Regions from separate parts of the Methylobacterium sp. OAE515 genome, predicted to be linked through region 1. Evidence: predicted binding sites of a transcription regulator. Region 1 holds the regulator's gene; the other holds the start of a gene.
The links. Region 1 encodes PhoB, which activates phosphate uptake and scavenging genes when phosphate is short. Its sites were predicted from a motif close to TGTCATNNANCTGTCAT; they were not measured.
Positions count from the first base shown of each region.

Region 1 (7,784 bases):
CGGTGACCTTCGTGGTCGGCAACGCCAACCGCCTCTCGGCCTCGATCTTCGACCCGAGTTCCACCATCGCGTCGCGCATCGCCAACGAGTTCAACGAGGCGGACGGCCTCCAGCTGAACGCGCTGATGGCCCTGGGCTGCATCCTGTTCGTGATCACCTTCGTGGTGCTCATCATCGCCCGGCTGCTGACGCGCCGCGTCCAGTCCGCCTGAGGAGCCCGCGCGATGGACGCTTCCAACACGATCACCATGACCACCGGGCGCCGTTCCGGTCGTGTCCGCCGCGGCCGCCGCGTCGCCGACCGGGCCCTGCGGATCGCCTGTACCGGCGCGACCCTGGTGGGCGCCCTGGTCCTGGGCTCGATCCTGGTGATGCTGATCGTCCAGGGCGTGCGCGGATTCACGCCGACCCTGTTCACCAACCCGACCCCGGGTCCGGGCTCAGAGGGCGGCGGCATCGCCAACGCGATCCTCGGCAGCCTCGTCCTGACCGGGATCGGCATCCTGATCGCGACGCCGATCGGCGTCATGGCGGGGACCTACCTCGCCGAGTACGGGCGCGGCTCGAAGCTCGCGGCGCTGATCCGGTTCCTCAACGACATCCTGCTCTCGGCGCCGTCGATCCTGATCGGGCTGTTCGTCTACACGCTGATGGTGCGGCCGATGGGGACCTACTCGGGCTGGGCCGGCGGCGTGGCGCTCGCGATCATCGCCGTGCCGGTGATCGTGCGCACCACCGAGGACATGCTGCGCCTCGTCCCCGGCACCCTGCGGGAGGCCGGCGCGGCCCTCGGGGCGCCGCCCTCGACGGTGATCACCAGCGTGACATGGCGCGCGGCCTCGGCCGGCATCGTCACCGGCATCATCCTGGCGCTGGCGCGCATCGCCGGCGAGACCGCGCCGCTGCTGTTCACGGCGCTCAACAACAATTCCTGGTTCTCCGCCAACCTGATGGGCGGCGTCGCGAACCTGCCGGTGATGATCTACCAGTTCGCTCTGTCGCCCTATCCGAACTGGCAGGGGCTCGCCTGGGCGGGCGCGCTCCTGATCACCGCGACCATCCTGGTGCTGTCGATCATCGCGCGCCTCGTGATCAAGCCGCAGACTTCGCGCTGAGACCCCTTTCGAGGACACGACGATGAACGCCGCCTCCGCGATCCCCACGGTCGAGCTGAACCGCAACCGCGCCGACGAGGGCGGACCCGTGCGGATCGCCGTGAAGGACCTGAACTTCTACTACGGCAGCTTCCACGGCCTGAAGGACGTCAACCTCGACTTCCATGACCGGCAGGTCACGGCGCTGATCGGCCCCTCCGGCTGCGGCAAGTCCACCCTGCTGCGCTGCTTCAACCGGATCTACAGCCTCTATCCGGAGCAGCGCGCCGAGGGCGAGATCCTGCTCGACGGCGAGAACATCCTCAGCCCCTCGGTCGACCTGAACGAGCTGCGCTCGCGCATCGGCATGGTGTTCCAGAAGCCGACGCCGTTCCCGATGTCGATCTACGACAACGTGGCCTTCGGCCTGCGCCTCTACGAGAAGCTGCCGAAATCCGAGCTCGACGGCCGGATCGAGGAATCTCTGCGCAAGGCCGCCCTCTGGGACGAGGTGAAGGATAAGCTCCGTCAGGCGGGGACCGGCCTGTCGGGCGGCCAGCAGCAGCGCCTGTGCATCGCCCGGACGGTGGCGCAGAAGCCGGAGGTGATCCTGTTCGACGAGCCGACCTCGGCCCTCGACCCGATCTCCACGGGCCGCATCGAGGAGCTGATCGAGCAGCTGCGCGACGAGTTCACCATCGTGATCGTCACCCACAACATGCAGCAGGCGGCGCGCATCTCGCAGTTCACCGCCTTCATGTATCTGGGACAGCTCGTCGAGTTCGGTCCGACCAACCGGATGTTCATGAACCCGACGGAACGCCGCACGCAGGACTACATCACCGGCCGGTTCGGCTAGTCTGCCGGGCCGCTCCGGTCCCGGGACCGCCGCATCGCGTCTCCAGCGCGCCGGCGGATCCCGCAAGCCTCCCGGAGGGCCGTCCCCGGGACCCCATCGAAGGATCCGCCATGCCCGGCCATATCGTCACCTCCTACGACACCGACCTGGAGAACCTGCGTCGCTCGATCTCGGAGATGGGCGGCGTGGCCGAGAAGATGACCGCTGAGGCGACCGACGCCCTCGTGCGCCGGGACGACACGCTCGCCCAGGCGGTGATCCTCGCCGACAAGCGCCTCGACGCGCTGCAGCGGGACATCGAAGAGCGCGCGGTCCTGCTGATCGCCCGGCGCCAGCCCCTGGCCATCGACCTGCGCGAGACCATCTCGGCGATCCGCGTCTCCGGCGATCTCGAGCGGATCGGCGATCTCGCGAAGAACGTCGCCAAGCGGGTGGTGGCGATCTCCGACCAGGCGCCGGCCCAGAAGATCGTGCTCGGCGTCCGCCACATGAGCGACCTCGCCGAGGGTCAGCTCAAGGACGTGCTCGACGCCTATGCGAGCCGCGACGTCCAGGCGGCCCACGATGTCTGGGAGCGCGACGGCGAGATCGACGCCCTTTACAATTCCCTGTTCCGCGAACTCCTGACCTACATGATGGAGGATCCGCGCAACATCTCGTTCTGCACGCATCTGCTGTTCTGCGCCAAGAACGTCGAGCGGATCGGCGACCACACCACCAACATCGCCGAGACGATCCACTACCTCGCCACCGGCGAGACGCTGGCGGGCGACCGGCCGAAAAACGACGCGTCGAACTACGCGACCGTGGACGGGGTGCAGGCTCCGTAGGCGGGCCGGCCTGATTTCACGCGCCGGCCTGCGCGCTCTCCTGTGGGGCGCGGTCGGAGAATCGGAGGGTGCGGGTTGAGGCTGAGCGGCGCCTCCCGCACCCTCCGCCTGCACGTCCGCTCCGATGCGCGTCGGGGTGTCGGCAGGCTGTGTGGCGCCGCCTCGGGAACGGGTCTTCGAACGTGAGCATGCAAGTCCTGATCGTCGAGGACGAGGAGGCGCTGACCACGCTGCTGCGCTACAACCTTGAGGCCGAGGGCTTCCTCGTCGACGCGGCGGCCCGCGGCGACGATGCGGAGCTGCTCCTGGCCGAGCGGATTCCCGATCTCGTCCTGCTCGACTGGATGCTGCCCGGCCTCTCGGGGATCGAGCTCTGCCGCCGGATCCGGGCGCGCCGGGAGACCGAGCGGCTGCCGGTGATCATGCTCACCGCCCGCGGCGAGGAGGGCGACCGGATTCGCGGTCTAGGCACAGGCGCCGACGACTACATCGTCAAGCCGTTCTCCGTGCCGGAGCTGCTGGCCCGGATCCGCGCGCTGCTGCGCCGGGCCAAGCCTGCCCACAGCTCGGACCGGCTGGCCGCCGGCGATCTCGAACTCGACCGCACCGGCCACCGCGTCCGCCGCGGCGGCGAGGAGCTGCATCTCGGCCCGACCGAGTTCCGGCTGCTGGAATTCCTGATGCTGGCCCCGGGCCGGGTCTTCTCCCGCGAGCAGCTCCTCGACGGGGTCTGGGGCCACGACGTCTACATCGACGAGCGCACGGTGGACGTGCATGTCGGGCGCCTGCGCAAGGCGCTGAACGGCCCGCGCCAGGCCGATCCGATCCGCACGGTCCGCGGCTCGGGCTACGCCTTCGACGAGACCTTCTCGCTGGAGGCGTGAGGCGGCCGCACGGGCTGTCCGAAAGGAACTTCGGTCCGGCGCGCCGTCGTCACGCGTTCAGCGACGTGTCCCGGGGCGGCGCGCGGCCGGTTGGCGTGGCGCTGCTGGATTGCTTCACTCCGCTCGCGAAGACTGCGACCGAGCGCATCGATGCCCTAGGGGCTCGGACCCCGGAAAGGCTCAGCGGGCCAGCGCCGCGCTCCGGCCGGACGCGGTCGGGACCGCGTCCAGCGCCGCCAGAACCGTTCCCTCGGTCAGGATCTGCGGCAGCACCTGGGGCTCCCCGGTCCCGGCATAAAGCAGGTAGAGCGGCACGCCGCTGCGCCCGTACTTCTCCAGCAGGCGGGTGATCTCGGGATTCTGGTTGGTCCAGTCGCCCTTCATGTAGGTCACGCCGCGCTCGGCCATCGCCGCCCGCACGGCTTTGGTGTTGAGCGAGGTCGCCTCGTTCACCGCGCAGGCGATGCACCACGCCGCCGTCATATCGATGAAGACCGGGCGGCGGGCGCTTACCAGCGAATCGAGGCGCGCCTGCGTGAACGGCTCGATCCCGTCGGCAGCGGCCTGCGCCGACGGGAGCGTGCGCTGCTGCGGGAGGGTCACGGCGAGGGCCGCGACGGCGACGATCGCCAGGATTGCGGCGGCCTGGGCGATCCGACCGGTGCGGGGCGCGGCGGCGCGTCCGCGCTCCCAGGCCCAGGCGGCGAAGCCGACCAGAACCAGCCCGATCAGCGCCGCCAGCAGCCCGCGCGGATCGACCTGCTGCGCCAGCACCCAGACCAGCCACGCCACCGTTGCGTAGACCGGGAAGGCCAGGATCTGCTTGAGAACCTCCATCCAGGCGCCGGGCCGCGGCAGCGCCCGCAGGGCCGGCGGCCAGAGGGTCAGCGCGAGGAAGGGCAGGGCGAGGCCGAGGCCGAGGCTCGCGAACACCGCGAGCGCCACGCCGGCGCTCTGGGTCAGTGCGAAGCCCACTGCCGAGCCCATGAACGGCGCCGTGCAGGGCGTGGCCACGAGCGTCGCGAGCACGCCCGTAAAGAATGAGCCGCTCAGGCCCGCGCGCCGGGCGAGGCCGTCGCCAAGGCCGGCAAGCCGGCCGCCGACATGGACGACGCCCGACAGGCTGAGGCCCATCGCGAACAACAGATAGGCCAGCCCCGCCACCACGATCGGCGATTGCAGCTGAAAGCCCCAGCCGATGGCCGCCCCGCCGCCCTTCAGGGCGATCAGGAGATTCGCGAGTCCCAGGAAGCTCGCCAGCACGCCGGCGGTGTAGGCCACGCCGTGGAGACGCAGCCGGCCCGGGCTCTCGCCGGCATGCCGGATCAGGCCGAGAACCTTGATCGACAGGACCGGGAAGACGCAGGGCATCAGGTTGAGGATCAGGCCGCCGAGGAACGCGAAGGCCGCCGCGGTCGCGAGCGTCAGCGCGTCGAAATCGGGCGCGATCGCCCGTGCCGCGGGTGCTTCCAGCGTCGTGGCCGGAGCCGCCGTCGGCAAGACCGGCTCGTCGCCATACGCGAAGGCGAGCCGGCGGGGACCAGCATCGGTGACCTCCTCGAGGGTGAGGACGCCCGGCAGCGCGGCGGGCGCCGGCTCGGTCGGGCTGCTGCGGGCGAGGGTGAGGTGCAGGCCGGTCTCATCGACCGACATCACCTGCGCGGCGGCGTTGTCGATCGCCGTCTCGGAATAGGGGAAGAATGCGGCGTTCCGGACAGCATCCGGCTTGAGGCCGGTTGCTGCGAAATCGAGTCGCAGCGTGTCGCCCTGACTTGCGAGATGCAGCGGCCAGAGCGGCGGGACGGGCAGGGCGGCCCGGGCGCGGGCGAACAGCGCGGCCTTGTCCGGATCGGGCCGGGGCTCGGCCACCGGCAGCGTCAGCGCAAGGTCGGCGGAGCCCGGCACGCACTCGGTCTCGCAGACGAGATAGGTGAGCTTCGCCCGGATCTGCACCGGGTCGGCCGGGTCGAGGCTCGGCGGCGGGGTCACCGGCACGAGGAGCGTGACCTCGCCCTCGTAGCCGTAGTTCATCAGCGTGGCGATCGGGATGCGCTCCGGCGCCGGCCACCGGATCGCCCCGGCGTTGAACCCCGCCGGCAGGGTCCAGGTCACCTCCGGCGGCAGGCCGGAATCGCCCGGATTGCGCCAGTAGACGTGCCAGCCGGGCTTCACCTCCATGCGCACGGCGAGGGTGAACGGCTGCGCACCCGCCACCGCGACAGGCTCGGCCACCAGGCTCGACCGCACGAGGTCGGGCGGCGTGCGGAAGCTCGATTGCAGACCCTGCGCCGCCGCGGCGGAGAGGCTTGCAGTCAGAGCCAGGATCAGGAAGGCAAGGCGACGGATCATGCTGTCCCTTCGCGCGCAGGGCCGGCGCGGTTTCACGCGCGGCGATGTCCGGCCCGGCGCGGGCTATTCCGTGTCCGAACCGCTTAGCACGGACGGCGCTTGTGGCGGCAGGCCGCGACGTCAGGCCGGGAGCGGCGCAGTGGCGCGCTCCAGCCAGGCGCGCGCCTCGGCGTCGAGGCAGGGCGCCAGGGTCTCGCGGACCCGCGCATGATAGGCGTCGATCCAGGCGCGCTCTCCCGGGTCGAGGAGAGCCGGCTCGATCAGCCGCCGGTCGTAGGGGGCAAGCGTCAGGGTCTCGAAGCCGAGCATCGGCCGCTCGCCTCCGGACATCGGACGGGGCTCCACCAGCACGAGGTTCTCGATCCGGATGCCATAGGCGCCGCTCGCGTAGTAGCCGGGCTCGTTCGACAGGATCATGCCGGCCTCCAGCGGCACCGTGCCGGTCTTGGCGATGCGCTGCGGACCCTCATGCACCGACAGGAAGGCGCCGACCCCGTGGCCGGTGCCGTGATCGAAATCGAGCCCCGCCTGCCAGAGCGGCGCCCGGGCGAAGGCGTCGATCTGCGCGCCGGTCGTGCCCGTCGGGAAGACCGCGCGCGCGATGGCGACATGGCCCTTGAGCACCCGGGTGAAGCGGTCGCGCATCTCGGCGCTCGGCTCGCCCACCGCGACCGTACGGGTGATGTCGGTGGTACCGTCCGGGTATTGCGCGCCGGAATCGATCAGGAACAGCTCGCCGGGCCGGACCGTCCGATCGCTGGCGCGGGTGACCCGATAATGGACGATCGCCCCGTTCGGGCCGGAGCCCGAGATCGTCGGGAACGAGACATCGCGCAGGTCGCCGCCGGCGGCGCGGAAATCCTCCAGCGCCTCGACCGCGGCGATCTCGGTCACGCCGCCGGACGCGGCCGCCCCGTCGAGCCAGGCCAGGAAGCGCACGACGCTTGCCCCGTCGCGGATATGGGCGGCGCGCGCGCCCGCCACCTCGGCGGCGTTCTTGACCGCCTTCATGGCGGTGATCGGGTCCTTGCCGACATCGGCGGTGCCGCCGGCCGCCTCGATCTTCTCCTTGAGAGCGACCGCCCCGGTCGCGGCGTCCAGCCGGACGCGGACACCGGCCAGGGAGGCCAGCCCATCGTCGAGGTCCGATCGGGACAGAATCCCGGCGATCGGGGCCAGCGCAGCGCGCAGGGCCGGATCGACGTTCGGCGAGACCAGAAACAGCCGCGCCGCGCCCGCGCGCGGCAGGATCGCGTAGCCGATCGCGAGCGGCGTATGCCCGACATCGGAGCCGCGCAGGTTGAACGCCCAGGCGAGATTGTGCGGGTCGGAGATCACGAGGGCATCGCAGCCGCCCTCCGCGAGGGCCGCGCGCACCCGGGCGAGCTTGTCGGCGGCCGTCTCGCCCGCGAGCGCGTCCGGCTGGACGACCACCGGCCCGGCGGCCGGCTTCGGCCGTCCGGCCCAGACCACGTCGACGAGGTTCGGCACGGCCCGCACCGTACCGCCCGCTTTCGTGACCGCGCGCTCCAGCCGCGCGAGCCCATCCGGCGTATGCAGCCAGGGATCGTAGCCGAGCACCTGATCGCGCTTGAGGTTGGCGCCGATCCAGCCTTCGGCCGTCGTTTCGGCGAGAGGCACGACCGTCACCAGGCCGGTTTCGACCTGCTCGGGCGCCTGCAAAGTGTAGCGGCCGTCCACCACCAGCGCGGCGGATTCCATCAGGATCACGGCGGTGCCGGCCGAGCCGGTGAAGCCGGTCAGCCAC
Region 1 covers NZ_JBGMUV010000001.1:2,974,439-2,982,222, forward strand. The annotation lists gene pstC (phosphate ABC transporter permease subunit PstC) at 1-212, shown strand, start outside; gene pstA (phosphate ABC transporter permease PstA) at 225-1,115, shown strand; gene pstB (phosphate ABC transporter ATP-binding protein PstB) at 1,138-1,953, shown strand; gene phoU (phosphate signaling complex protein PhoU) at 2,064-2,783, shown strand; gene phoB (phosphate regulon transcriptional regulator PhoB) at 2,972-3,667, shown strand; gene ABIE45_RS14610 (protein-disulfide reductase DsbD domain-containing protein) at 3,848-6,016, opposite strand; gene ABIE45_RS14615 (aminopeptidase P family protein) at 6,137-7,784, opposite strand, start outside.

Region 2 (7,784 bases), 3.2 Mb from region 1:
GGCTCATCCGAGCTGGCCCGGATCGCGGTCGGCGAGGCCGATCAGACCGCCACGCTCGTGGCCGCGCTCAACGCGGCGGCCGCCCGGGTCGGGGCCGTGATCGAGCTGATCGCCGGCATCGCCGCGCAAACGAATCTCCTGGCGCTCAATGCGACGATCGAGGCGGCGCGGGCCGGCGAGGCGGGACGGGGTTTCGCGGTGGTCGCCACCGAGGTGAAGGCGCTCGCCGCCCAGACCGGCCAGGCCACCGAGGAGATCGGCCGGCAGATCGGCGAAATCCGTAGCGTGACCGGCCAGGCGGTGGATGCGATCGGCACGATCACCGGCCGGATCGGGGAGATCAGCGCCGTGGCGGCGGCGATCGCGGCCGCGGTGGAGCAGCAGGGAGCGGCCACGCAGGAGATCGTCCGCAACATCGCCCAGGCCAATGCGGGGACGCAGGAGGTCAGCGGCAACATCACCGGCGTGGCGAACGCGGCCGACCAGACGGGCCGCGCGGCCGATCACGTGCTCGCCGCGGCGACCGCGTTGTCGCACCAGTCCGAGCAGCTCGAGGCCGAGGTCGATCGGTTCCTGGCGAGCGTCCGGGCCGCGTGACCCGACCCGTCAGGCCGGTCCGAACCCCCGGGTGAAGCTGAGCCGGTGATGCGGGCTCCGGCCGAGCCTCGTCAGGCCGACGCGGTGGACGGCCGTGCCGTAGCCGACGTTGCGCTCCCAGCCGTAGCCGGGATGACGCTCGGCCAAGCGCCGCATCAGGTCGTCGCGAAACACCTTGGCGACGATCGAGGCGGCGGCGATCTGCGGGACCAGCCTGTCGCCGCCGACCACCGCCTGGCCCGGCAGACCCGGCAGGGCATCGCGCCCGTCGACCAGGACCGGCGCATCGAGCCCGAGGCGGGCCACGGCACGCGCCATCGCGTCGAGGGTGGCGGCGCGGATGTTGATCCGGTCGATCAGCGCGCGGGAGCCCGCCGCCACCGCGACGCGCCCATGGGCGCGGATCAGCGGCGCCAGCCGCGCACGGACGGGCTCGGGCACGCGCTTGCTGTCGTCCAGGGCGGCGAGCAGATCCGGTGGGAGCGCCACGGGATCGAACCAGACCGCCGCCACCACCACGGGCCCGCACAGCGCGCCGCGCCCGACCTCGTCGCAACCGATGACGGCGGGGTACTCGGCCGCGCGGGCCGGATCGAACGGCATCGTCGTGGCGGGCGGCTTCCGGGCAGGGGACTTCCGGGCAGGGGACTTCCGGGCAGGGGACTTCCGGGCAGGGGACTTCCGGGCAGGGGACTTCCGGGGAGGCGGCATGGCCTTCTCCTGCCATCCCGCGCGGGCGCCGTCACCGGTCAGGCGGCGTCCCGGGTCCCCTGCACACCGCCATGCGCCTCGACGATGTTGCCGAAGAACTGACGGGCGCTCTCGTCCCAGCCGCAGCGCAGGGCCTCGGCCCGGCATTCGGCGCGCGACAGGTCGAGGGCCGCGAGCGCGGCGGCCCGCAGGTCCCGGTCGAGCACCCCGACGCGGGTGCCGCCGACGACGTCGTTCGGGCCCGGCACCGGGAAGGCCGCCACCGGCAGCCCGCTGGCCAGGGCCTCGAGAAGCACGATGCCGAACGTGTCGGTGAGGCTCGGGAAGACGAAGACGTCGCAGGCCGCGTAGACCGCCGAGAGATCCGCGCCGGTCCGGGTGCCGAGGAACCGTGCTCCGGGCGCCAGCGCCCGGAGCCGCGCCCGGTCTGGGCCGTCGCCCACGACGACCTTGGTGCCCGGCAGATCGAGACTCAGGAAGGCCGCGACGTTCTTCTCCACAGCGAGCCGCCCGACATAGAGGAACAGCGGCCGGGGCAGTCCGACGAGGTCCGCCGGCAGCGTCGCGCCGGGCTCGGCGGGCCGGAATCGCGCGGTATCGACGCCGCGGGTCCAGCGCATCAGCCGGCCGAAGCCCCGGGCCGCCAGCTCGCCCTGCAGCGAGGCGGTGCTGACCATCGTGCCCCGGGCGGCGCCGTGGAAGCGGCGCAGATAGGCGTAGGACCAAGCCTCCGGCACGGGGGCCCGGGCTGCAAGGTACTCGGGGAAGCGCGTGTGGTAGCTCGTGGTGAAGGGCAGCGCATGGGCGAGGCAGTAGCGCCGCGCCGCCAGGCCCACGGGGCCTTCGGTCGCGATGTGGACGTGGGTCGGCCGCTCCGCGTTCCAGCGCGCGGCCACCCGCTCCCGCCCGGCATAGGCGAGGCGGATCTCCGGATAGCCCGGCAGGGGCAGCGAGCGGAAATCCGCCACCGTCAGCAAGGCGGTCTCGAAGCCGTGCTCCGGCGCGCGCCACACCATCTGCTCCAGGGAGCGCACCACGCCGTTCACCTGCGGGTGCCAGGCATCGCTGGCGATGAGGAGCTTCACGGGCGGTGACCTCACGCCACCGCGCGCCGGCCCGGCAGCGTGTCCGGGACGCTCTCGGCCCTGCGGGCCCGCAGGACGCTCGGATAGTGCAGCACCTCGATGCGGCCGTCATAGTGCTCGACCAGGCCGGTGCAGGATTCGACCCAGTCGCCGGTGTTGAGGTAGCGCAGATCGCCGATCGGCCGGTCGGCCGCATGGTGGATGTGGCCGCAGATCACGCCGTCGGCGCCCTGCCGACGCGCCTCGTCGGCCAGGATCGTCTCGAAGCGGCCGATGAAGCTGACGGCGTTCTTCACGCGCAGCTTCGCCCAGGCGGAGAGCGACCAGTAGGACAGGCCGAGTCGCCGCCGCGCCTTGTTGATCACGGTGTTGAGGGACAAAGCCAGCGTGTAGGCGCCGTCGCCGAGATGGGCGAGCCAGCGCGAGTGGCGCACCACCATGTCGAACTGGTCGCCGTGGATCACGAGGTAGCGCCGGCCGTCGGCCGCCTCGTGGATCGCGGTCTCCGCCAGCTCGATCCCGCCGAAATTGGTGCCGACATAGTCGCGCAGGAACTCGTCGTGGTTGCCCGGCAGGTAGACGATGCGGGTCCCCTTGCGGACCTTGCGCAGCAGCTTCTGCACGACGTCGTTGTGCTCCTGCGGCCAGTACCATCCGGAGCGCAGCTGCCAGCCATCCACGATGTCGCCGACGAGGTAGATCGTATCGGCGTCGTAATCCTTCAGGAACGACAGCAGCAGCCCGGCCTGGCAGCCGCGCGTGCCGAGATGCAGGTCGGACAGGAACAGCGTCCGAACCCGGACCGGCATCTCCTCAACCTCGGCCACGGCACCCTCTCCCGGCGGCTGTACGGTGCCGGGATCCAGAGCGCGATCGCATCTCAGTTTGATGACGCGGGTCCTGGGCCGCGGAGACGGATCGGATACGGCGCGGCGAAGCCTCTCAACCCGAGATCGCCTTCGTTGCGCCGCACAAAAAATTTTTTTGCCAAGTTCCGGAAGTTTTTCCGGTTTTCCTTTCCGGCCCCACCGCCTCATAATGCCAAGAACCGGCGGCTCGGCACGAGCTCGGCCGGACCTTGACAGGAAGGCGGCGAGGACGGCCCTGAGGCCGTTGGACGGGACGGCATTTCGGAGGCGACCGGTGCGCGGGGGCGTGCCGCGACGCGAGCGGCGTGAGGCCGCCTGCCGCTCCGCTGAGGCCCCCCGATCACGGCAGAGGATGGCGTTCGAGGGGGTGCGGCGCGAGCCGCTTTCGACGGCGCCGGACCGACTCCCTGAGGACGCTTGAACAACCCGGCGCGGGTTCACGCTCGCCCACAATGGACTTTTCGGAGGAAACATCATGGCCGCAACCCGGCGCCCCGGTCGCAACCACCTCTTCATCCCGGGTCCCACCAACATCCCGGAGCGCGTCCTGCGCGCCATGCACGTGCAGTCCGAGGATCACCGCTCGCCGAGCTTTCCCGAGCTGGTGAAGCCGCTCCTGCAGGACTCCAAGATGGTGTTCGGCTCGACCAACGGGACGGTCATCCTGTTCCCGTCCTCGGGCACCGGCATCTGGGAATCGGCCCTGTCCAACACCCTCTGCCGCGGCGACAAGGTGCTCACCGCCCGCTACGGCCAGTTCAGCCACCTGTGGGTCGACATGGCCCAGCGCCTCGGCCTCGACGTCATCGTCCAGGACGAGGAGTGGGGCGCCGGCGCCGATCCGCAGAAGATCGAGGAGGCGCTCCGGGCCGACAAGGATCACGCCATCAAGGCCGTGATGGTCGTCCACAACGAGACGGCCACGGGCGTCACCAGCGATATCGGCGCGGTCCGCAAGGCGATCGACGCCGCCGGCCACCCGGCGCTGCTGTTCGTGGACGGCATCTCGTCGATCGGCTCGCTGCCGTTCTACATGGACGACTGGAAGGTCGATTGCGCCATCGCGGGCTCGCAGAAGGGCTTCATGCTGCCGGCCGGCCTCGGCCTGATCTGCATCAGCCCGAAGGCGCTCAAGATCGCCGAGGGCGGCACCGGCCGCAACGACCGGCTCGGCCACGCCTACTTCGCCTGGAAGGACCAACTGGCCGCCAACGCCACCGGCTACTTCCCCTACACCCCCGTCCTGCCGCTGCTCTACGGCCTGCGCGAGGCCCTGGCGATCGTGAAGGAGGAGGGGCTGGAGAACGTCTACCACCGCCATCACGTGCTCGGCGAGGCGACCCGTCAGGCCGTGGCGGCCTGGGGGCTCAAGCCCTGCGCCAAGGAGCCGAAGTGGAACTCCGACACGGTCACGGCGATCGTGGTGCCGGAGGGTGCCGACGCCGCCAAGGTGATCACCCACGCCTACGAGCGCTACAACCTCTCGCTGGGCGCCGGCCTGTCGAAAGTCGCCGGCAAGGTGTTCCGCATCGGCCACCTGGGCGACCTGAACGAGCTGTCGCTGCTGGGCGCCATCGCGGGCGCCGAGATGGCCATGCTCGATTGCGGCATCAAGGTCACGCCGGGTTCGGGCGTCGCCGCCGCCTCCAGCTACCTGCGCGAGAATCCGCTGCATAAGGCGTGATCGGCGCACGCGATCGGGGCGGGACCGGGTTGCCGGGCCCGCCCCGACGCGCAAGTAAGACCAAGACTATCGAGGAAACCGCCCGTCGTCCGAGAGGGGTCCTATGACCAAGAAGATCGTGTTCCTGGATCGTGAATCCCTCGATGCCAGGGTCCGACCGTTCAACTTCCCCCACGAATACGTCGAGCACGAGTCGACCTGGACGCCGGAAGAGATCGTGTCCCGCCTCCAGGGGGCGGAGATCGCGCTGATCAACAAGGTCCCGATGCGGGCCGAGACGCTGAAGCAGCTGCCCGACCTGAAGCTGATCGCGGTGGCCGCCACCGGCACCGACGTGGTCGACAAGGCCCAGGCCAAACAGCAGGGCATTACCGTCGTCAACATCCGCAACTACGCGTTCAACACCGTGCCGGAGCACGTGGTCGGTCTGATGTTCGCCCTGCGCCGGGCGATCGTGCCCTACGCCAACTCGGTTCGGCGCGGCGATTGGGCGAAGTCCAAGCAGTTCTGCTACTTCGACTACCCGATCTACGACATCGCCGGCTCGACGCTCGGCATCGTCGGCTACGGGGCGCTCGGCAAGTCGATCGCCAAGCGCGCCGAGGCGCTCGGCATGAAGGTCCTCGCCTACGACGTCTTCCCGCAGGATGGACTCGTGGATTTCGAGACGATCCTCGCGCAGTCCGACGTGATCACGCTGCACGTGCCGCTGACCCCCGACACCAAGGGGATGATCGGCGCCGCCGAGCTCAAGAAGATGAAGAAGAGCGCCATCCTCATCAACACGGCCCGGGGCGGGCTGGTGGACGAGGCGGCCCTGCTCGAGGCGCTCAAGGACGGCACGATCGCGGGCGCCGGGTTCGACGTGGTGGCGCAGGAGCCGCCCAAGGACGGCAACATCCTGTGCGACGCCGACCTGCCGAACCTGATCGTCACGCCGCACGTGGCCTGGGCCAGCAAGGAGGCGATGCAGATCCTGGCCGATCAGCTCGTCGACAACGTCGAGGCGTTCGTGGCGGGCAAGCCGCAGAACGTGGTCGAGAGCTGAGGCGGCGCGGACCCGCTCTCCGTCATTCCGGGGCGCCGCAGGCGAGCCCGGAACCCAGTTGCGCCGACGGTGTCGGCCGAGAACCACCCGTGCGTCTGGATTCCGGGCTCCGCTCCGCGGCCCCGGAATGACGGGGTGGATGTCCCTGACGTTATGATGCCCATCCTGGGCCGAGGTTGAGACATGACCAAGAAGCTGCTGTTCCTGTTCGACACCGATGCCGTGCCGAACGTGTTCGACACGGTGGTCGGCTACGACGGCGGCGCCGACCACATCACCGGCTACGGCGGCGTCAATCCCGACAATGTCGGCGCGCTGGTCGACGGTACGATCTACACCCGCGGCGGCTCCGAGAAGAAGTCGACGGCGATCTTCGTCGGCGGCGGCAGCATGGCGGCGGGCGAAGAGCTGTTCACCGCGGTCAAGAAGCGGTTCTTCGGCCCGTTCCGGGTCTCGGTGATGCTCGATTCCAACGGCTCCAACACCACGGCCGCCGCGGGCGTCGCGCTGGTGGCCAAGGCTGCCGGCTCGCTCCAGGGCAAGAAGGCCGTCGTGCTGGCGGGCACCGGCCCGGTCGGTATGCGCTCAGCCGCTTTGCTCGCCGGGGAGGGCGCCGAGGTCACCATCGCGGGCCGCGCCCTCGACAAGACCCAGGCCGCCGCGGACCAGATCAACAAGCGCTTCAAGGTCAACGTGAAGGCCGCCGCGACCCCCGACGAGGCCTCCCGCGTCGCCCTGGTGAAGGGCACGAACCTCGTGTTCACCGCCGGCGCCATCGGCGTCGAGCTGCTGCCGGAAGCGGCCTGGGCGCAGGAATCGTCGATCGAGTTCGTCGCCGACTACAACGCCCAGCCCCCGACCGGCATCGGCGGCATCGACGTGATGGACAAGGGCAAGGAGCGCAACGGCAAGCAGGCCTTCGGCGCGCTGGGCATCGGCGGCCTGAAGCTCAAGCTTCACCGGGCCTGCGTCGGCCAGCTCTTCGAGAGCACCGACAAGGTGCTCGACGCCGAGGAGATCTACGCCCTCGCCAAGACCATGGCCTGAGGAGGCGCCGGTGACTGAGACGCATCGCCCCGAGACCGACAGCATCGAGACGTTCCTGACGGAGCTGGCGAGTGCCGCCCCGACCCCCGGGGGCGGTGGCGCGGCGGCGATCTCCGGAGCCATGGGCGCGGCCCTGGTGTCGATGGTCTGCAACCTCACCATCGGCAAGAAGAAGTACGTCGAGGTCGAGGCCGAGCTGAAGGAGGTCCTGGCCAAGTCCGAGGGCCTGCGGGTCGTGCTCACCGGCATGATCGGCGAGGACGTGCAGGCCTTCGACGCCGTGATGGGCGCCTACGGCCTGCCCAAGGCTACCGACGAGGAGAAGGCGGCCCGGACCGAGAAGATCCAGGCCGCCCTCAAGACCGCCTGCGACGTGCCGCTCGCCTGCTGCCGGGCCTGCCGCGCCGTGATCGACCTCGCGGCGATCACAGCCGACAAGGGCAACCTCAACGTCGTGTCGGACGCCGGCGTGGCGGTGCTCTCCGCCTATGCCGGCCTGCGCAGCGCGGCCCTCAACGTCTACGTCAACGCGAAGGGTCTCGAGGACCGCGAGTTCGCCGACGAACGGTTGAAGGAGCTGGAGGATCTGCTCTCGGAGGCCGGCGCGCTCACCGAGAAGATCTACGCGGTCGTGAAAGCCAAGGTGAACTGAGACGGGCTTACGGTTCTCGCGACCGAACTCGCTTCGGCCGCGACGACCTTCCCCGTTGTTCCGGGGCGCGCAGGGCGAGCCCGGACCCGGA
Region 2 covers NZ_JBGMUV010000001.1:6,167,531-6,175,314, reverse strand. The annotation lists gene ABIE45_RS30010 (methyl-accepting chemotaxis protein) at 1-597, shown strand, start outside; gene ABIE45_RS30005 (ribonuclease HII) at 607-1,200, opposite strand; gene ABIE45_RS30000 (glycosyltransferase family 1 protein) at 1,347-2,393, opposite strand; gene ABIE45_RS29995 (UDP-2,3-diacylglucosamine diphosphatase) at 2,405-3,220, opposite strand; gene ABIE45_RS29990 (aminotransferase class V-fold PLP-dependent enzyme) at 3,738-4,946, shown strand; gene ABIE45_RS29985 (D-2-hydroxyacid dehydrogenase) at 5,050-5,994, shown strand; gene ABIE45_RS29980 (NADP-dependent methylenetetrahydromethanopterin/methylenetetrahydrofolate dehydrogenase) at 6,178-7,041, shown strand; gene fchA (methenyltetrahydrofolate cyclohydrolase) at 7,052-7,693, shown strand.
Region 2: a site for PhoB is predicted at 3,271-3,287, ahead of ABIE45_RS29995 (UDP-2,3-diacylglucosamine diphosphatase). Genes of this name have one in related genera too.